DNA from 4 places in the Streptomyces sp. V1I1 genome. Region 4 is predicted to be linked to each of the others. Evidence: riboswitches for the same ligand, from Rfam matches in the RefSeq annotation. Region 4 holds a riboswitch; each other region holds the start of a gene.
What was found. A riboswitch is a leader RNA that binds a small molecule or an ion and turns the genes downstream of it on or off. The one in region 4 is predicted to bind cyclic di-AMP.
Positions count from the first base shown of each region.

Region 1 (4,935 bases), 2.3 Mb from region 4:
GAAAGGGCCGGTGAGTCCTACGTAGCCGCCGACCGAGAACGGCAGTAGCTGGAGGCGCACATGGGGCAGTTGTGCCGTCTCCGCCAGCTGCCGCAGTTGCTCGCGCATCACTCGGCAGCCGCCCACCTCGCGCCGCAGCGCCGCCTCGTCGAGCACCGCGCTCAGCTCCAGCGGCCTCTCCGCGCGCAGCACCGACTGACGGGCGATCCGCACCTCCACCAGCGAGTTGACGCTCTCCACAGGCAGCTCCTCCAGCGCCGCGCGGGTCACCGCACGTGCGTAGTCGGGCGTCTGCAACAGGCCCGGCACCACCGAGGTCTCCAGCGTGCGCGCCGCACATGCATTGGCCTCCAGACTGATGAAGTCCCGGTACTCGGGCGGGATCAGCCCGCGGAACGCATGCCACCAGCCGCTGCCCGCGCCGTCCGCCGCAGCCCGCCAAGTTCTCGAGCAGCGACCGCAGTTGAGGATCACCGACGCCGTACACTTCCAGCAGCAGGGTCACATCGGCTGCCTTGACCCTGCTGGCGCCGGTCTCGATCCGGCTCACCTTCGACTGGTGCCAGCCCGCCAGCCGCCCTGCGTCCCGGCTGGTGAGGCCCGCGTCCAGGCGCAGCCTCCGCAGTTCCTCGCCGAGTTTGCGACGGCGCACCGCGGGACCGTGCCGCATCTCCCGCTCCTTCCCGACTGTGCCCAAATGGTGAGTGTGCCGCCCAAATACGGTCTCGCGTAGCAGAGTTCACCGCTTTGAGCGACAGATATATGCACATCTTGGTGGATCGCCGCCCCTGACGGCACGATAGGTGGCACTCTGGCGCGAAGCGCAATCCGTGGCCGTCCTCGCATTCATCCGCTACGAGTCGGAGCCCGGCCCCGGTGGGAAAGGGACAGCGTCGCCATGGCAGACCATCAGGAAGCCTCCGTCACTCTGCCGAGCGCCCCCGCCTCGGTCTCCGCCGCCCGGAGATACGCCACCGATGTCATCTCCGAATGGGGCCTGCCGGTCGAGACCGAAGCCGTCGACACCGTCCGGCTGATCGTCTCCGAACTCGCCACCAACGCCGTCCAGCACACCTTCGGCCAGTCGCCCACCTTCACCGTGGACCTGCGTCTCGAGCGGGACGAGGAGCTGCGCATCGGCGTCACCGACAGCCACCCCCGCTGGCCGCAGCGGCTGCCCGCCGCCGTCCGCCAGGACAACGGCCGCGGCATGGTCATCATCCGCAGCCTCACCGCGGAGTGCGGCGGACAGCTCTTGGTCACCCCGACCCCGGAGGGCGGCAAGACCGTCTGGATCGTCCTGCCGTGGACCGTACCGGTGCAGAGCTGATCACGGCCCGGCGGTCAGTTTCCCGCGCGGCCGAACGCGCCGCGCAGCAGAGCCCGCAGTGACTCGGCAGCCGGACCCGACTCCTCGCCGCGGTGTGCCACCGAGATCGTCCGCCGGTACGCCGCCGGTTCCAACTGCCGTACGCCGAGCGGCGTCGCGGCCATCGCGGCGACCATCTCCGGCACCACCGCCACCCCGAGCCCCGCGCTGACGAGCGCGCACACCAGCGCATAGCCCGGGGACTCGCAGACCACGGCGGGGCTCGCCCCCGCCTGCGCCAAGGCCCCCTCGACCCCCTTGCGCGACGGATGCGAAGGAGCGCTGCTGATCAGCGGCTGGCCCGCCAGCCCGGCAACCGGCAGCCGGCCCGAGCCGCCCGCGAGCGCATGGCCGGGCGCCGTGACCAGGACCAACTCCTCCACCAGCAGTGGATCCAGCACCACACCCGCGGGCAGCGGCGCCGGTTCGCCCGGTTCGTACGCATGGGTCAGCGCCAGATCCACATCGCCGGCCGCCACGGCCAGGACCCCGGCCGGCGGTTCGTACTCCGCGACGGTGAGCTCCACATCCGGATGCGCACGGCGAAACGCGCTCAGCACCGGCGGCAGCAGATGGATGCCGACCGTCGTGAAGGTGCCCACCCGCAGCCGCCCCCCGGACAGACCTGCCAGCCGCGCCAGCTCGTGCCGCGCCTGCTCCATCTCGTCCAGCACCCGGCGGGCCCGTGTCGCCAGCAGCTCGCCCGCGGCCGTCAGCCGCGCCCCGCGGTGGTGGCGGACCAGCAGAGTCGCCCCCGCCTCGCGCTCCAGCTTGGCCAGTTGCTGGGAGAGCGCGGGTGCGGTGTAGCCCAGGCGGGTTGCGGCCCGGGTGATCGAACCGGCCTCGGCGACCGCCACCAGCGCCGCCAGCCGTGTCGGGTCGTACATGCCACCCCTTAAGCATTGCTTTGGGCAGACCTAGAAGATTGCAAGTACACGCTAAGGCCTGCTCCGGTCCAGGATGGTTTCCATGGACGCACAACTCGTCGCCTTCACCGGGGTCGCCGCGGGCATGGTCGCCATGCCGGGCGCGGATTTCACGGTCGTCGTACGCAACGCCCTCGCCTGCCGGCGCGCGGGCGTGGCCTGCGCCGTCGGCGTCGCCGGGGGACTGCTGGTGCACACCGCGCTCGCGGTGGCGGGGCTCGCGGCGGTTCTGGTCGCGGTGCCGGTGCTGTTCCGCACGCTGCAGATCGTGGGCGGCGCCTATGTGCTCTACCTGGGGGTACGGGCGGTGCGCGGTGCGCTGCGTCCGGCGCCCGCCGGGCCGGACCAGGAGGGCGAGGCGGCCGACGGCGTCGGACGCAGTCTGCGGCAGGGCTTCCTCACCAACGTCCTCAATCCGAAGGCGCCGGTCCTCTTCCTCAGCCTGCTCCCGCAGTTCGTGCCGGACGGTGCGCCGGTGCTGCCGCGCACCTTGCTGCTTGCCGCGATCGTCGTCGTACTGGCGCTGCTCTGGTTCCCGGCGGTGGCGCTGCTGGTGGACCGGCTCGGGACGTGGCTGCGGCGGCCGCGCACCACCCGCGCCGTGGAAGGCGTCACCGGCGGGGCACTCACCGCGCTGGGCGTGACCCTGCTGGCCGAGCCGCTGGCGCACTGAGGCGGTGTGGCGCACCGGGAGCGTGCCCGGTGCGCCACCGGGCCGTCAGCGCACCCGGCCGTACCAGACGCGCTTGGTCCAGATCTTCTCGAGCTTCACCCAGGAGCCCGTCTTGGGCGAGTGCCAGATCTTGCCGCTGCCGGCGTAGATCCCCACGTGGTAGACGCTGCTGCCGGAGTGGAAGAAGACCAGATCCCCTCGCTGGCGCGAGGACGCCGAGACATGGCGGGTCTTGTTGAACTGCTGCTGGGCGGTCCGTGGGAGCTTCTTGCCCGCCTTCTTGTACGAATAGAGCGTCAGCCCCGAGCAGTCGAACCGGGATGGACCCGACGCGCCGTACTTGTACGGCGCTCCCTTCTTGGAAGAGGCAACCTGAAGTGCCTTGTTGGCGTGGGCCGTAGCCGCGAGTGCCTCGGAAGCGGCGCCCGGCACCAGCACTGAGCCGCCGACGGCGGCGAGGGTCAGGGCCGATACGGCGCCTGCCCGGGTCAGCAAAAACGGGACGTGAATCTGCGCAGTCATGCGCAACCCTTCGTCAGCCGCCTGTGAAGGATGACCTGTCGGGTTCGGACGGACGAAGATGCCCGGCCGCGGAATGCGGCTTCACCCCAAGGGACGACCGGACTGTCCGGATGTCCCGTACTGCTTGGGTCCTCCACTCCTGCCGGTGCACTTCTGTCGACCAGACATCCGGAGCGGCGGCAGGACTCGGCGTCCGCCCGGACCGCCCCGCCAGGGATGGCGGGGGCTTGTCGTCCCAGGGATCTTGACCCACACCACGCCGGATTTCCGAGTCGAAACGGCGGTATGTGAACTTCGACACCACTGATCTGTTCGGGTGGACAGAGTTGATTTGGGGCCCGGCTACGGACACCTGAGGACTCCCGCACCAGCAGCGGAACAGCCCATTCCGCCAGATCGGTAGTCGTGGTGCGCAAGTTCTCCGTAGTAGTTCAGGAGACCGCAACTACACCGAATGGGGGACGACTGCAGGTACCCCAATGGCCGTTGACGGAAGCGGAGGATTCGTCAACTCATGGACGCGGGCGGCATCGTCACCCGGCGAGCCCTGCGTTCGCCGTCGAGAACCCTGAGCGCCTCGGCGAGGGCCGACGTATGGACCTCGCTCTCGCCGCGCATATGCATCAGCGTCAGGGCGTCCTTGAGTGCGGTGGCCCGGCCGACCAACGCCTGTGCCGCACGCAGCGCTCCATAGGTGTGCGTTGAGCGGGCCGGATTGATCCGTCCCAGCAGATCGAGGACTTCGAGATAGCTGTCGATGAACTCGCACTCGGCGCGGGTCAGCGCCGGCAGCGGCGGCAGTTCGGGTAGCGGCATCGGGCGCTCACCTGGAACCGGGGGCGGAGAGCGACGCCTTGCGGTTCTTGATCACGTGGTCCACCAATCCGTAGGCCTTGGCGTCCTGCGCTTCGAAGATCTTGTCGCGCTCCAGGTCGGCGGCGATCCGCTCCGGACTCTGGCCGGTGTGGCGTACGAGCATCCCGGCGAGTTGGGCGCGCAGCCGCAGCAACTCCTGTGCCTGGATCTCCAGATCGGACGGCTGGCCCTGCAACGGCTCGTCGAACGCGGGCTGCTGGACGACGATCCGGGCACCGGGCAGTGCCATCCGCTTGCCGGGGGCGCCGGCGGCGAGCAGCAGGGCGGCGGTCGATGCGGCCTGCCCCAGACAGGTCGTCTCCACGTCGCAGGTGACCACCTGCATCGTGTCGTAGATGGCGGACATGGCGCTCAGTGAGCCGCCGGGGGAGTTGATGTAGAGGGAGATGTCCCGGTCCGGGGCGGCGTACTCGAGGTGCAGGAACTGCGCGATCACATCGTTGGCGGCGGTGTCGTCGACGACGGTGCCGAGGAAGATGATCCGCTCGTCGAGCAGCTTGGAGTACGGATCAAGGGTGCGGGATCCGCCGATGGTGCGCTCGGTGAACTGGGGCAGGACGTAGCGGGCG
Region 1 covers NZ_JAUSZH010000001.1:7,212,678-7,217,612, forward strand. The annotation lists partial or broken gene QFZ67_RS33830 (helix-turn-helix domain-containing protein) at 1-670, opposite strand, end outside; gene QFZ67_RS33835 (ATP-binding protein) at 899-1,330, shown strand; gene QFZ67_RS33840 (LysR family transcriptional regulator) at 1,345-2,256, opposite strand; gene QFZ67_RS33845 (LysE family translocator) at 2,339-2,968, shown strand; gene QFZ67_RS33850 (C40 family peptidase) at 3,014-3,490, opposite strand; cyclic di-AMP (ydaO/yuaA leader) riboswitch at 3,493-3,679, opposite strand; gene QFZ67_RS33855 (hypothetical protein) at 3,998-4,306, opposite strand; gene QFZ67_RS33860 (ATP-dependent Clp protease proteolytic subunit) at 4,314-4,935, opposite strand, start outside.
Region 1: linked by a shared signal. The riboswitch ahead of QFZ67_RS33850 (C40 family peptidase) and the one ahead of QFZ67_RS23095 (transglycosylase family protein) in region 4 are both predicted to bind cyclic di-AMP.

Region 2 (4,935 bases), 1.7 Mb from region 4:
GTCCGGGATCTGGTCGGAGTCGGCGACGAGCGCGACCTTCTCCAGGAACTCGGCGAGCGTGCCCGCGCCTTCCTCCTCGGCGCGGTCCTGCTCGAACTCCAGGGCCACGGCGGCCAGTTCCTGGAGGTTCTCGATGCGCGTCTCGTCCTGCGGATCGGTCGACGCCTGCAACTCGGCGAGGTAGCCGGTCCGCTCCAGGACGGCCTCGAGCACGGTGGCCGGTCCGGCGCCCGACTCGACGACCGTACGCAGCTCCTCCATCAGCACGTTGAACCGCTTGACGGCATTGGCGGAGCGTGCCGCCATGCCGTACGCCTCATCGACGCGGCGCAGCGCCTGCGGGAAGGTGATCTTCTCGCGCAGCGCGAGCGCGTCGATCATCGCCTCGGCTCGGTCGCCGATGCCGCGCTTGGGGACATTGAGGATGCGGCGCAGCGGGACGTTGTCCTCGGGGTTGGCGAGAACCCGCAGATACGCGAGGACGTCCCGGACCTCCTTGCGCTCGTAGAAGCGCACTCCGCCGACGACCTTGTACGGCAGCCCGACCCGGATGAAGATCTCTTCGAAGACACGGGACTGGGCGTTCGTACGGTAGAAGACGGCGACGTCGCCGGCCTTCGCGTCGCCGGCGTCCGTCAACCGGTCGATCTCGTCTGCGACGAACTGCGCCTCGTCGTGCTCGGTGTCGGCGACATAGCCGGTGATCTGCGCGCCGGCGCCGGCGTTGGTCCACAGGTTCTTCGGGCGGCGGCTTTCGTTGCGCTCGATGACGGCGTTGGCGGCGGAGAGGATCGTCTGCGTGGAGCGGTAGTTCTGCTCGAGCAGGATCGTCGTCGCGTCCGGGTAGTCCTCCTCGAACTGGAGGATGTTGCGGATGGTCGCGCCGCGGAAGGCATAGATCGACTGGTCGGCGTCGCCGACGACGCAGAGCTCGGCCGGGTCGTCGTCCGGGCCCGAGGGACCCACCAGCTCGCGTACGAGCGTGTACTGAGCGTGGTTGGTGTCCTGGTACTCGTCCACCAGCACATGGCGGAACCGGCGCTGATAGTGCTCGGCGACGTCCGGGAACGCCTGCAGCAGATGCACCGTCGTCATGATGATGTCGTCGAAGTCCAGAGCATTGGCCTCACGCAGCCTCGCCTGGTACATCCGGTACGCCTCTGCGAGCGTCTTCTCGAAACCTCCCCCAGAGCCTTCGGTCTGGGAGGTACCCCCAACAGCCTGGTCGGCGAAGGTCTCCTCGTCGATCAGCTCGTTCTTCAGGTTCGAGATCTTCGCGCTGAAGGACTTCGGCGGGAACTTCTTGGGGTCGAGTTCCAGATCACGGCAGACCAGGGCCATGAGGCGCTTGGAGTCGGCGGCGTCGTAGATCGAGAACGACGAGGTGAAGCCGAGCCTCTTGGACTCACGGCGCAGGATGCGGACGCAGGCGCTGTGGAAGGTGGAGACCCACATGGCGTTGGCGCGCGGGCCGACGAGGTGCTCGACGCGCTCCTTCATCTCGCCGGCGGCCTTGTTGGTGAACGTGATCGCCAGTATCTGGCCGGGGTGGACGCTGCGGCTGCCCAGCAGATACGCGATCCGGTGGGTCAGCACCCGGGTCTTGCCGGACCCGGCCCCGGCGACGATGAGCAGCGGCGAGCCGGTGTGCACGACGGCGGCACGCTGCTGCTCGTTCAGCCCCTCGAGCAGGGCGGCGGGGTCCACGACGGTGCGCGGGGCGCCGTCACGGTGGTACGGGTCCCGGGCCGGAGGGACGTCGTAAGCACCCTGGAAGAGATCGTCAGGGATCTCCTCCGGGGCCGAGTCCTCGGGCGGCGGCGGGTGGTGCTCCGCACTGGGCTGGAGGTCCGCCAGGAAGCTGTCGTCAAAGAGGCTGCTCATCGCTCTACGAGTCTAGGCCGCCGCACTGACAGCTCGCCGCCGCATTGGGGTACGACGGCGACACGGCGGCGCGATCCGGCCGGGACACGATGCCCGCGACCCTCCGTGATCGGGCCACGTCGCCGGGTCATCGTGCGGAACGCGCCGGTCCGCCGATTGCCAAGGTCACGAAAATGTATCGGACATATCGAACATCAACCTTCACAGCAGCCACACGAGTTGGCTAGCGTGCTCCCCCAAGGCGGCCCGTACCCCCATGGCGATCCACGCCACATCGGGCAGCCTGCGCCGAATTCGGGCTTTCCACGAGGGAGTTCGGAACCGGGGACCCACCATGCACAACCGGGGTGAATCGGACCGCGCCCCATCCGGTCCGTAGGGCGATCTTCCGTTCCGCCCGAACCCGACAGCTAACCCGGTAGGCGGTCCACGGAAGAAGGAGATGCCGGCCTTGGCGTCGCATCGCAAAACGCGAAGTCGAACCGTAAAGACCTCCCCCGCCGTCGGGTTCACGACGGCAGCCCTCGCCTCCGTCACCCTGTTGTCGACGCAGAGCGCCAATGCCGCGCCCGCCGAGCCGAAGCCCTCCGTCGAAGAGGTACAGAAGAAGGTCGACGACCTGTACCGGCAGGCCGGCACGGCAACCCAGAAGTACAACAAGGCCAAGGAAGCGACCGAGGAGAAGCGCCGCGAGGTCGACGAGCTCCTCGACGACGCCGCCAAGCGCACGGACAAGCTGAACGAGTCCCGCCGGGAGCTCGGCACCTACGCGGCCGCGCAGTACCGCACGGGCGCGGTCACTCCGACCGCCGCGCTGCTCTTCGCGGACAGCCCGCAGGCGTACTTCGACCAGACGCAGCTGATGGACCGGATGACCGACCGTCAGCGCAGTGTGATCGACGACTACGAGACTCAGCGGGCCGCGGCCGCCGAGCAGCGCGCGGAGGCGACGAAGAGCCTCGAGTCGCTCACCCGCTCCCAGCAGGCCCTGCGCACGAGCAAGCAGGACGTCCAGGCGAAGCTCGCCGAGGCGCGCACGCTCCTGTCGAAGCTGACGGCCGAGGAGAAGGCACGGCTCGCGGCGATCGAGCGCAAGCAGGAGGAAGAGGCCCGCCGCAAGGCCGAGGCCAAGGCCAAGGAGGAGGCGGAGGCCCGCGCGGAGGCCGAGCGCCGGCGCCAGGAGCAGGAGCAGAACCAGGGCGGCGGCACGGGCACGGACACCGGGTCGGACACCGGCTCCGGTTCCACGGGCGGCGCCACGTACGCGGCGAAGGCCGAGAAGGTCCTCTCCTTCGCCCGCTCCCAGATTGGCAAGCCGTACGTCTGGGGCGCGTCGGGCCCGAGCTCGTACGACTGCTCGGGACTGACCCAGGCCGCCTGGAAGGCGGCGGGCGTGGACCTGCCGCGCACCACCTGGGACCAGGTGAAGGTGGGCCAGCGGGTCGAGACGAAGGATCTGCTCCCGGGTGACCTGGTCTTCTTCTACGACGACATCAGCCACGTCGGCATCTACATCGGCGACGGCAAGATGATCCACGCGCCCAAGCCGGGTGCGAACGTCCGCGAGGAGTCGATCTACTACATGCCGATCTACGGCAGCGTGCGCCCGGCCTGAGACCGGTCAACACACGAACGCCCGGGGGCCGACGTCGGCGCCCGGGCGTTCTCATGTCCGGCTCACACCCGGCTCTCGCCCGGCTCATTCCCGGCTCACGTCCAGAGCGTCGCGATGAAGATGTTCGCGACCGTCAGCCCGCCCACCGCGCCGAACAGCGCCTTGTCCACCTTCTCCTCGTCCCGCTTGACGTACACCAGGCCCAGGATCACAACCAGCACCGCCAGCTTGATGCCGACCTTGAGGTTGTTCACCGGCTGGTCGTCCGCCTGGTTCAGACCCACCAGCGCCACGCCCGTGATCAGCATGGTCAGCGCGCCGTGCAGCATCGCCGGGGTGAAACGGGCCGTTCCCGCGCCCATCGCCTTCATCTGGGTGAGGAAACCGCCGAGCAGCGACGCGATGCCGATGATGTGCAGGGCGACGAAGACATTGATGAGTACGTCCATGTCGCGGAGCCTAACCCTCCCCATAGCACCGATCTCCAGGCAGGTATGCCTCATTCGCCGCATCGGTCACAGCGGCACGGGGATCCGGGCCTGCACCATCAGTCCCGCTCTCAGAAAGCGCACTCACATGTCCAGCTTCGGGCAGTACCGGTCCACGCCTCATTCCCGTGACTCCCAGGTTTAGCGTCCTTGTCTCAGGTGACCGACTCCCCACCGCCGCCGAGCTCCCGGGCGGCAGTCGGCCACCCCCGCCGAGAAATCCGGCGACGGGCCGCTCCCCTGTGCGGACCCGCCGTCGGACTCGGCGGACTCGGCGTCGGATTCGGAGTCGGACTCGTCGTCGGACGGCGTCGGATTCGGACCGCAGGGAAGACGGAAGGACGTGGACGCCCTCGTGGCAGCGCACCGGAAACCCAAGCAGCATCCGCTCAGCGGGCCCGCCGCCCGGACCGCCGCCACCCTCGCGCTCGCCGGCGCAGCGACCGCCACCGCGTTCGACGGCACCGGGCACGCCGAGCCCGGTCTCACTCCCGCACAGATCAAGGCCAAGGTCGACAAGCTCTACCAGGAGGCGGAGGCCGCCACCGAGAAGTACAACGGGGCCAAGGAGCAGACCGCGAAGGCCCGCGCGTCGCTGGACCGGCTGCGCGAGGAGGCCGCCCGCAGGACCGAGCGGCTCAACGCCTCACGCAACGCCCTCGGTTCGATCGCCACCGCCCAGTACCGCGCCGGCGGCATGGACCCGGGCTTGCAGCTCGCCCTCACCTCCGACCCCCACGAGTATCTGGAGCGGGCCGCGCTCACCGAGCGGGTCGGCACGCGGCAGGCGGACGCCATTGCCGGTGTGCACCAACAGCTCGTGGAGATCGCCCGGTTGAGAGCCGAGGCGGGCGAGCGCATGGACGGCCTCAAGGCCCGGCAGACCGAGCTGGCCACGCACAAGGCCACCGTCCAGGACAAGCTCGCGGCCGCCGAACGCATCCTCGC
Region 2 covers NZ_JAUSZH010000001.1:3,241,533-3,246,467, forward strand. The annotation lists gene pcrA (DNA helicase PcrA) at 1-1,884, opposite strand, end outside; cyclic di-AMP (ydaO/yuaA leader) riboswitch at 2,161-2,325, shown strand; gene QFZ67_RS15040 (C40 family peptidase) at 2,327-3,499, shown strand; gene QFZ67_RS15045 (hypothetical protein) at 3,595-3,948, opposite strand; gene QFZ67_RS15050 (C40 family peptidase) at 4,343-4,935, shown strand, end outside.
Region 2: linked by a shared signal. The riboswitch ahead of QFZ67_RS15040 (C40 family peptidase) and the one ahead of QFZ67_RS23095 (transglycosylase family protein) in region 4 are both predicted to bind cyclic di-AMP.

Region 3 (4,935 bases), 3.8 Mb from region 4:
AGCGGCCGTGCCGCGGTCGGGGTCGCGGGCGCCGCGCACCCCGCCCCGCTGCCGTCACAGGGGCAGCAGGTTCGGGCGCTTGGCCTCGACGTGGTCGCCGGAGCTCTCGCCGCGCAGCCGTCGGCCGATCCACGGCACCAGGTGCTCGCGCGCCCAGTGGATGTCGTCACGGCGCACTTCGAGCGGGCCGCGCGGCGGCTGGGGCGGCCACGGCTGGTCGGGGTCGGCGGGCACATCGAGTCCGAGTACCTGGGCGGCGCGCAGCGCGACCCGGGTGTGTCCCTCGGGCGACAGATGCAGCCGGTCGGTGTCCCAGGCCCGCCTGTCCTGGACCGACTTGAGCGACCAGAGGTCGAGCACGGGGCAGTCGTAGCGGTCGGCAATGGCCCGTACATGCGCGGTGTACGTGGCGATCTTGCCGCGCAGATGGCGCAGCACCGGCACCCCGCGCGTGTCGAATCCGGTGGTCACCATGACCGTGCCGATCGCGCTCGTGAGGTCGGCGACGGCGCGCTCGAAGCGCTCGGCCACGTCGTCGGGGTCGGTGCCAGGCCGGATGATGTCGTTGCCGCCGGCGCAGAACGTCACCAGATCCGGGGCGAGTTCCTTCGCCCTCGGCACCTGCTCCTCGACGATCTGGTCGAGGAGACGCCCGCGTACGGCGAGGTTCGCGTACCTGAAGGTGTGCTCCGGCGTCCGGTCGTCGAGCAGGACCGCGAACCGGTCCGCCCAGCCGACGTACATCCCGGTCGGACCCGGGTCTCCGACGCCTTCGGTGAAGCTGTCACCGATAGCCGCGTACGACCCGAATGCACCCTTTTTCCCTGTTCTCGAATCGTCTGCCACGAGGCCACATCTTTCCCTTACGGATGTGACCTACGCGACCGTAAGGAAGGGTTGACGAGGGGTGATCTTTGCCACCGGTCAAGTTTCGTCCAACCCGGAATACGCCGACTCCCCCGCGCCGCCGGACGGGGGGAGTCGAGAACGGTGTGCTGTCTGTGCCTCAGATGGAGACGCCGTACTGGCGCAGGTACGCCAGCGGGTCGACGTCCGAGCCGTAGCTCGGGCCGGTGCGGATCTCGAAGTGCAGGTGCGGGCCGCTGGAGTTGCCGGTGGAACCGGAGAGGCCGATCTGCTGGCCGCCGCTCACGCTCTGGCCGGCGGATACGGCGAGCGAGGAGAGGTGGGCGTACTGCGAGTAGGTGCCGTCGCTGTGCTGGATGACGACCTCGTTGCCGTACGCGCCGCCCCAGCCGGCGGAGACGACGGTGCCCGCGCCGACGGCCTTGACGGTGGTGCCGGAAGAGGCCGCGAAGTCGACACCGGTGTGGTAGCCGCTGGACCACATGGCGCCGGTCATGCGGTAGGGGGTGGTGACGTTCGCGCCGTCGACGGGGGCGGTGAAGCCGGAGCTGCTGATCTGCGAGGCGCTCGCGGAGTCGCCGGAGGAGGACTGCGCGGAGGAGTCCGAGCCGGAGTCGGAGGAGCCCTTGGACTTCGACTTGGCCTTCGACTCGGCCTTCGACTCGGCCTTGGACTCGGACCGGTCCTGGCTCTCCTGGCGCGGCTGCGCCTTCTCCGGAGCCTTCGCCTTCGACTTCGCGCCGAGGGTCAGCTTGAGGCCCGGGTGGATCAGCGACGGGTTGTCGCCGACCTGCTCACGGTTGTCCTCGTACAGCTTCTTCCAGCCGCCGCGCACATCGTGCTCCTTGGCGATCTTGGCCAGGTAGTCACCGGAGACGACGGAGTACGTGGTGGGGACGGCGGCCGGCTTGGCTGCCGCCGGGGCCGCGGCGGCGGTCACTGCCGTAGCGGGCGCCACGGCGGGAGCGGCCTTGCCCGCCGCGTGGGCGCCGGTGGCACCCATCAGCGGAAGCGCGATGGCGGCGCCACCCGTGCCGGCGGCGACGAAGCCGCGCGTGATCGGGCTGGTCTTGGGACGGCGGTGCTTACCCTTTGCGGGCATGGCGCATTCCTCTCCGGCGCCTACGAGGTGAGCTGTCGGGTTCGGGCTGGAGATGCCCGGCCGCGCAAATGCGCGACTTAACCCCGAGCCGTCCGGAACTCCGGAATGGCGAACTACCTGGGTCCCCCGCTCCTGCCACGCGTGGGTGGATTTTTCGAATTCCGGTCGGCGGCAGGATTAGGCGGTCCGTCCGGATTGACGGGAACGTAAGCGAGACGGACGGGCGGGTACAAGCCATCACTTTCCCGGGCCAATGATCCGTGCGATATCGCCGCAGAATTCCGGTTACGCTCCGTAAAATGTGGATCTCGACCGGATCTCAACTACCCTTCCGGCAACGGAGTTCGGCTCCGACGGACCACCACACACCGTCACGGATATGATCCTGCTCACGGGCCGGACCCCATCTCCCCTGTATACGGGGCACGTTATGCCGAACGGGCCAATTCGGACAGAAGCGTCATTTAATGACGATCGACCGATCACTCTCACTTGCCCCCTATTCCTGCCAGCATCGCAGGAATTCTTCCGCGAACCGCCACCCCCGCTCGGCGACTAGCCCCCCTCCTCTACCGCAAAACTGGACAAAATGCCGTCGTCGACGATCGACGGGGTCTCCGAAGGGTGGAGCCGGTCCGCGGAGGCCACGGGGGCGTCGTAGCGAAGGACGCCGCGATCGCGCCGAACCGGAGGTGCCCGCGGCGCGCGGGATGAGTGCAGGACGAAGATCCTGAATTCGGTGTCGCCGAAGGCGAAAATCGGTTCCTCGAAATCCGCGGCAGGCTTGAGCCGGAGCAGTCGCCGAAATTCGTTGCAGCGGGCTACGGAGGTAAGCCGCGCCCCGGCGAGTCGAATCAGCGGCGGCGCAGCCGGATCACGGTGGCGTCCATGTCGCCCTTGAGCCCGGGGTGCAATCCGTGGTGCAGGAGTACGGCCCCCCGGTGTACGGCGCCGGTGTCCAGGCACTCGTAGGCGGCTGCCGGGTCGAGGCCGCGCAGCCTGAGCCTGGGCGGCTGCTCGCCGTAGTGCTGTGCCTGGAGCCAGGCGAGGACAACGCTCTCGTCGCCGCGTACGTACTGCACGGCGCTCAGCCCGCCCTCGGGCGCCCGCAGCCGATGCAGCTCGCCGTGCTGCACCAGCGGCCTGATCTTCTTGTACAGGTCCACCCAGCCGCGTGCCTCGGCGAGTTCCTCATCGGTCCACTCGGTGAGGTCGCCGCCGACCCCGAGAACACCGGCCATCGCGCTGACGAAGCGGAAGCGGAGCGTGCTGAACCGGCCGTTGAGCTGGACGTTGGGGCTGTCGGTGACCCAGGCCGCCATGACCCGAGCCGGGTGCAGCTGGGTGAAGCCCTGCTGGATGGCGAGGCGGTCCAGCGGATCGGTGTTGTCGGAGGTCCACACCTGGTCGGTGCGGGAGAGGATGCCGAGGTCGATCCGGCCGCCGCCGCCCGAGCACGACTCGAAGGCGACGGACGGATGCGCGGCCCGCAGCCGGTCAAGGAGTGCGTACAGCGCGTGCACATGCTCGACCCACAGCTTCTGCGGGTACTCCTCGCCGGGCCAGCCGGCGTCCGTGAAGCAGCGGTTGAAGTCCCACTTCACATAGTCGATGGGCGCGCTGCTGAGCAGCGTGTCCAACTGCTCCCAGAGATAGGCCTGTACGTCCTCGCGCGCGAGGTTCAGCACGAGCTGGTTGCGGAATTCGGTCCTGGCGCGGCCCGGGTGGTGCTGCACCCAGTCGGGGTGCGCGCGGTAGAGGTCGCTGTCTGCGTTGACCATCTCCGGCTCGACCCAGATGCCGAACTGCATTCCCAGCGCGTGCACTTCGTCGGCGAGCGGCCCCAGCCCCTTCGGGAAGCGCTCGGCGTTGGGCGTCCAGTCGCCGAGCCCGGCGCGGTCGCTGGTGCGCTGCCCGAACCACGCGTCGTCCACCACGAACAGCTCGACGCCCATGGCCGCGGCCCGCTGCGCGAGCGCCCGCTGCTGCTCCTCGGAGATGTCGAAACCGGTCGCTTCCCAGGAGTTGTAAAGGACGGGCCGCTCGGTCGCCGCGTCGGGGATGACATGCGCCAGCTGCCAGGCGTGCCAGGCCCGGCTGGCCCCGCCGAATCCGCCGTCGGTCCACAGCCCGGCGAAGACGGGCGAGGTGTACGACTGCCCGGGCGCGAGCCGCAGCAGTCCCGATTCGTCGTAGCCCGCGCCGCCGGTGATCTGCACGAGACCGTCGGGCAGCTGCTGTACGGAGATCCGCCAGGACCCGGACCAGCCGAGGGCACAGGCGTACACCTCGCCTCGCTCCTCCGTGGCCCCCTCCGCGTCCAGCGCGACCCACGGCAGATGCTGGTGCCCGGTGTGGCCGCGACGGCTGCCGATCACCTTCTCGCCGTACGTCAGCTCCGACCGTACGAGCAGCGACTCGGCGGCCCAGCGGCCGTGCAGCTGGCTGAGCCGCCAGCGGTCGCGCTGCGGCAGCGTCCAGGCGGCGGCGTCGGCCCGCAGCAGCTCCAGGTCGGGGCCGTCGCCCTCGTGGGCGACGGTGACCCAGCGCTCGATGATGTCCGCGTCGTCGCGCATCCGGTGGTGCAGGGTGAGGCCGAGGCCGTGTACGGCATCGGTGAAGCGGAGCCGCAGTTCGTCGCCGTCCACCGCGTGACCGGCGAAGGTCCACTCCGTGCCGCGTACTTCTGGCGTACGGACGGAGAGCGCCGGGCGTACGAAGCGGGGTCCGCCCTCGACCGGGTACTCCTCGTGCCCGTCGAGCTGCGACTCGAAGGGCCAGTAGGGCGGCAGTACCCGGTCCGCGAGCGCCTCCGCGTCGGCGCCGGAAATCCGGGAGCCCCAATGGAGATGCAGCAGTTCGTCGTCGTCCGTGAGGTGCAGCGCATAACTGCTCGTGGGTCCGGAGAGAACCCACGTACGCCCCTTGCCAACGCTCTCGATCATCCCGACCCCTCAGATACTCAC
Region 3 covers NZ_JAUSZH010000001.1:1,081,398-1,086,332, forward strand. The annotation lists gene QFZ67_RS05390 (STM4011 family radical SAM protein) at 1-2, shown strand, start outside; gene QFZ67_RS05395 (SGNH/GDSL hydrolase family protein) at 55-846, opposite strand; gene QFZ67_RS05400 (M23 family metallopeptidase) at 1,007-1,969, opposite strand; cyclic di-AMP (ydaO/yuaA leader) riboswitch at 1,974-2,127, opposite strand; gene QFZ67_RS05405 (alpha-galactosidase) at 2,824-4,914, opposite strand.
Region 3: linked by a shared signal. The riboswitch ahead of QFZ67_RS05400 (M23 family metallopeptidase) and the one ahead of QFZ67_RS23095 (transglycosylase family protein) in region 4 are both predicted to bind cyclic di-AMP.

Region 4 (4,935 bases):
TGAACTTGATCGGCAATGGGGTATATGCCCTGCTTCGCCATCCGGAACAGCGGGAGCGGCTCCAGACGTCCCTCGCCGCCGGTGAGACCGAGCTGCTGGCCGCCGGTGTCGAAGAACTCCTGCGCTACGACGGGCCCGTGGAACTCGCCACCTGGCGGTTCGCCACCGACGCGCTCGTCGTGGGCGGGCAGCGGATCGCGGCGGGCGATCCCGTACTCGTCGTACTCGCGGCCGCCGACCGGGACCCGGAGCGGTTCGCCGACCCGGACAGCCTCGATCTGTCCCGGCGCGACAATCAGCATCTCGGGTACGGGCACGGCATCCACTACTGCCTCGGCGCGCCCCTCGCGCGTCTTGAGGGGCAGACCGCGCTCGCCACGCTGCTCAGGAGAATGCCGGACTTGCGGCTTGCGGGCGATCCGGCCGATTTGCGGTGGCGTGGGGGTCTCATTATGCGCGGATTGCGCACCCTGCCGGTTGAGTTCACCGCTCGACAGATCTGACGCATTGTCAAGACTGTGACTTTCACGTGATCTCCGCTGCATCGACTTGTGACTCGCGTTCGAATGCGGCTACGTTCACCGTCGTCTCACCAGTCACGTGAAAGGCAACCGCATGCGTTCCGGGAACGGGCGACACCGCCGACCTCGTCAGGCTCCTGCCCTTGTTGTCGCGGCAGGGGTGACGGGATCGGCCATCGCCATCCCCCTTCTCGGCGCCGGTTCGGCCTCCGCCGCCGACGCCTCCGTGTGGGACCGCGTCGCGGAGTGCGAGAGCGGCGGCATGTGGAGCGCCGACCTCGGCAACGGGCACTACGGCGGGCTTCAGTTCTCGCAGGAGACCTGGCAGGACTTCGGCGGTACGGACTACGCGGCCCGCGCCGACCTCGCCAGCCGCTCGCAGCAGATAGCGGTCGCCGAGAAGGTCCTCGACGCGCAGGGCCCCGCGGCGTGGCCCGGCTGCGCGGAACTCGCCGGCCTGAAGAACGACGGCGCCGCGACCGGCGTCGACCCGGGCATCGTGCCGTCGCCCGGGCAGAGCGCCCCGGTCGAGTCGCTCATACCCACGAACCCCTCCGCCGAGCCCACCACGGCGGCGTCTGCCGAGCCGACCGCGGGCCCTGCCGGGTCGGCCGAGCCCGACGAGTCGGCGGGCTCGGACGCGTCGCTCGGCGCCGACAGCGGCAGCGGCAAGCACCGCGGCGAGGCCGCCCCGGAGCAGACCGAGCCGGGCAATACGGACAATGAGCGCGAAGCGGGCCGCCATGCCTCGCGAGGTGACGGTTCGGCACGCGACAATGCGGGCAACCCGGATGAGGCGGGCGAGACGGGCAATGCGGACGCCGCGCCCGGTGAGTACACCGTCCGGCCGGGCGACAGTCTGTGGGTCATCGCCGACGAGCAGAAGCTCTCCGGCGGCTGGACCGCGCTCTATGAGGCGAACCAGCAGACCGTCGGCGCCGACCCCGACCTCATTCTTCCTGGCCAGAGCCTCGATCTGGGCGTGAAGTAGGGGTAATTCGCCGCCAGTTCGAGGTCAGTTTCGCGGGCTTATGTCCGAGTCTGTGCAAGTGAGACAAGGGTCTCTTTGTCCCAACTGCCGTGACTTGCCCGGCGGAACCACTCATTCCGCCCTTCACCTGCGGAAACGGGAGTGACTGGGGCGGCGAGATGGGCGATTTCTCCCCGATGTTCACCTTTGAACATCGGGGAGAGGTGTGTTTACGGTCTGACCGCTCGCCACCGCGGGCACCGCTGACCGTCACGCCGAATCCTGCCGACGGTCGGGGGGAGAGTCGTCGCGCAGAGCGCCGAAGGCAGGAGCGGGGGACCCAAGGTAAGCGCCGGCCCCGGCCGTTGAGAACGACGGCTCCAACCGGCTTGGGGTGAAGCCGCGCGCAGGACGCGCGGCCGGGCAACTCACTTGGCCCGAACCCGACAGCTCACCTCGTAGGCGTCGGTGAGGAGATGTTCCATGCTGTTCTCCAGCAAGGGCAAGCACCGTCGCCCGAACGTTTTCAATCGGACTACGCGTTTCGCCGCCATCGCCGGCGTCACCGGTGCGGCCGTCGCCGCCCCGCTCCTCGGCGCCACCTCGGCGTCCGCCGCGACCACCTCCGAGTGGGACCAGGTCGCCCAGTGCGAGTCCGGCGGCAACTGGTCCATCAACACCGGCAACGGCTACTACGGCGGCCTGCAGTTCTCGCCCTCCACCTGGGCCGCGTACGGCGGCACGCAGTACGCCGCGAGCGCCGACCAGGCCTCCAAGTCCCAGCAGATAGCGGTCGCCGAGAAGGTCCTGGCCGGCCAGGGCAAGGGCGCGTGGCCGAACTGCGGCGTCAACCTGTCCAACGCCGCGAACGACGGCGCCGCCGACGCCGGCACCACGCAGCCGGCGCAGCCGAAGCGTGCCGAGGTTCCCACCACCCGCTCCGAGCGCCCCGCCGCCCCGGCGAAGCCCGACGCGAAGGCCAAGGGCTTCAAGAAGGGCGACGGCGAGTACAAGGTCAAGGCCGGCGACACCCTCGGCAAGATCGCCGAGACCGAGAAGGTCAAGGGCGGCTGGCAGAAGCTGTTCGACCTGAACAAGGACATCATCGACGACGCGGACGTCATCTACCCGGGCCAGCAGCTCCACCTGAGCTGACCCCGCTCCGCCCGAGTCGGCTGACCCGGTTCCCCCGAGTCGGCCGACCCGGCTCCGCCCGAGCTGACCCCCCGGGCCCCAGACCACCCCGGTCCGGCGCGCCATCCCCCGTACGCGCCGGGCCGGGGTTCTGCCTTGTCACTGCCTGTTCATGCCCTTTTCCGTCCCAGCGGGCGGGCACCGGCCGACCGATGCCCCGGAGCCGGTTAGGCTCTTGTCGCAAGGCCAAGGAGACCCCTGCACTGCCCCGCACTGCTTGAGTCCCACTGCTTGCGTCACATTTAGCGTCACATCCCAGAAGGAGATGCTCGTGCCGTCCATCGACGTCGTCGTAGCCCGGGAAATCCTGGACTCCCGAGGCAACCCCACGGTCGAGGTCGAGGTTGGCCTCGACGACGGCAGCACGGGTCGTGCTGCTGTTCCGTCCGGCGCCTCCACCGGTGCGTTCGAGGCTCTTGAGCTCCGCGACGGTGACCAGAACCGCTACCAGGGCAAGGGCGTCGAGAGGGCCGTCCTCGCCGTCATCGAGCAGATCGGCCCGGAACTCGTCGGGTACGACGCCACCGAGCAGCGCCTGATCGACCAGGCGATGTTCGACCTGGACGCCACCCCGGACAAGTCCTCGCTCGGCGCCAACGCGATCCTCGGCGTCTCCCTCGCCGTGGCGCACGCCGCCTCCGAGGCCTCCGACCTGCCGCTCTTCCGCTACCTGGGCGGCCCGAACGCGCACCTGCTGCCCGTTCCGATGATGAACATCCTGAACGGCGGCTCGCACGCCGACTCCAACGTGGACATTCAGGAGTTCATGATCGCCCCGATCGGCGCGGAGTCCTTCTCCGAGGCCCTGCGCTGGGGCGCCGAGGTCTACCACACCCTCAAGAAGGTCCTGAAGCAGAAGGGTCTGTCCACCGGCCTGGGCGACGAGGGCGGCTTCGCGCCGAACCTCGACTCCAACCGCGCCGCGCTGGACCTGATCCTCGAGGCCATCAAGGAAGCCGGCTACGCCCCCGGCAAGGACATCGCGCTCGCGCTCGACGTCGCCGCGTCCGAGTTCTACAAGGACGGCTCGTACGAGTTCGAGGGCAAGTCCCGCTCGGCCGCCGAGATGACGGAGTACTACGAGGAGCTCGTCGCGGCGTACCCGCTCGTCTCCATCGAGGACCCGCTGTTCGAGGACGACTGGGCCGGCTGGAAGGTCCTCACCGACAAGCTGGGCACCAAGGTCCAGATCGTCGGCGACGACCTCTTCGTCACCAATCCGGAGCGCCTCGCCCGCGGCATCGACGACGGCGCCGCGAACGCCCTGCTCGTCAAGGTCAACCAGATCGGTTCGCTGACCGAGACCCTGGACGCCGTCGAGCTCGCCCAGCGCAGCGGCTTCAAGTGCATGATGTCTCACCGCTCCGGCGAGACCGAGGACGTCACCATCGCCGACCTGGCCGTCGCCACCAACTGCGGCCAGATCAAGACCGGCGCCCCGGCCCGCTCCGAGCGCGTCGCCAAGTACAACCAGCTGCTGCGCATCGAGGAGATCCTCGACGACGCCGCGGTGTACGCGGGCCGCTCGGCGTTTCCGCGGTTTCGCTATGCGAACTAATAAGCACAGCAAGGGCTGACGCTCTCCCTTACGTACGTCCCCGGCCGCGGTCCCGTACCGTGTCCGGGGACGTAGGTACGTAATGGGGAGGCGGGACATGGCCGGGCAGGACCGCGATCGGTTCTCCACCGCGACCAGGATTCGGCTGCTCGGCGAGCAGACCGCGGCTCGCGTCTACCGGTCGCAGAACCGCAGGCAGGCCCGCCGCTCCCGGCTCACCGGCCGCGCGGCCTTTCTGGCCCTGGTGGTCTGCTCGCTGGCCGTCGCGCTCGCCTATCCGATGCGGCAGTACGTCTCCCAGCGCGCCGACATCGCCGACCAGGAGCGGCGGATGGCGGACGCCGAGGAGCAGGTAGAGCGGCTGAGGGACGAGAAGGCGCGGCTCCAGGACGACATGTACATCCGGCGCCTCGCCCGCGAGCACCTGCATCTCGTGCTGCCGGGAGAGACCGGCTACATCATGATCAACCCCGAGGCCGCCGAGAAGCGCCGCACCGAAGAGGGGGCGACCGACCGCCCCTGGTACTCGAACGTCTGGGACGGCGTCGACAACGCCGACCGCACCAAGTAGCAGCCGCGGCAAGCAGCAGCCACACAGAAGCACCGCTGGAACCAAGTAGAACCAAGGCAGGCATGGAAACGCCCCCTCCCACCACCGCCCCGACCGAGCCCACCGACGCGGACATCGACCG
Region 4 covers NZ_JAUSZH010000001.1:4,892,586-4,897,520, forward strand. The annotation lists gene QFZ67_RS23085 (cytochrome P450) at 1-503, shown strand, start outside; gene QFZ67_RS23090 (transglycosylase family protein) at 616-1,512, shown strand; cyclic di-AMP (ydaO/yuaA leader) riboswitch at 1,799-1,971, shown strand; gene QFZ67_RS23095 (transglycosylase family protein) at 1,975-2,646, shown strand; gene eno (phosphopyruvate hydratase) at 2,957-4,243, shown strand; gene QFZ67_RS23105 (septum formation initiator family protein) at 4,341-4,814, shown strand; partial or broken gene QFZ67_RS23110 (DUF501 domain-containing protein) at 4,877-4,935, shown strand, end outside.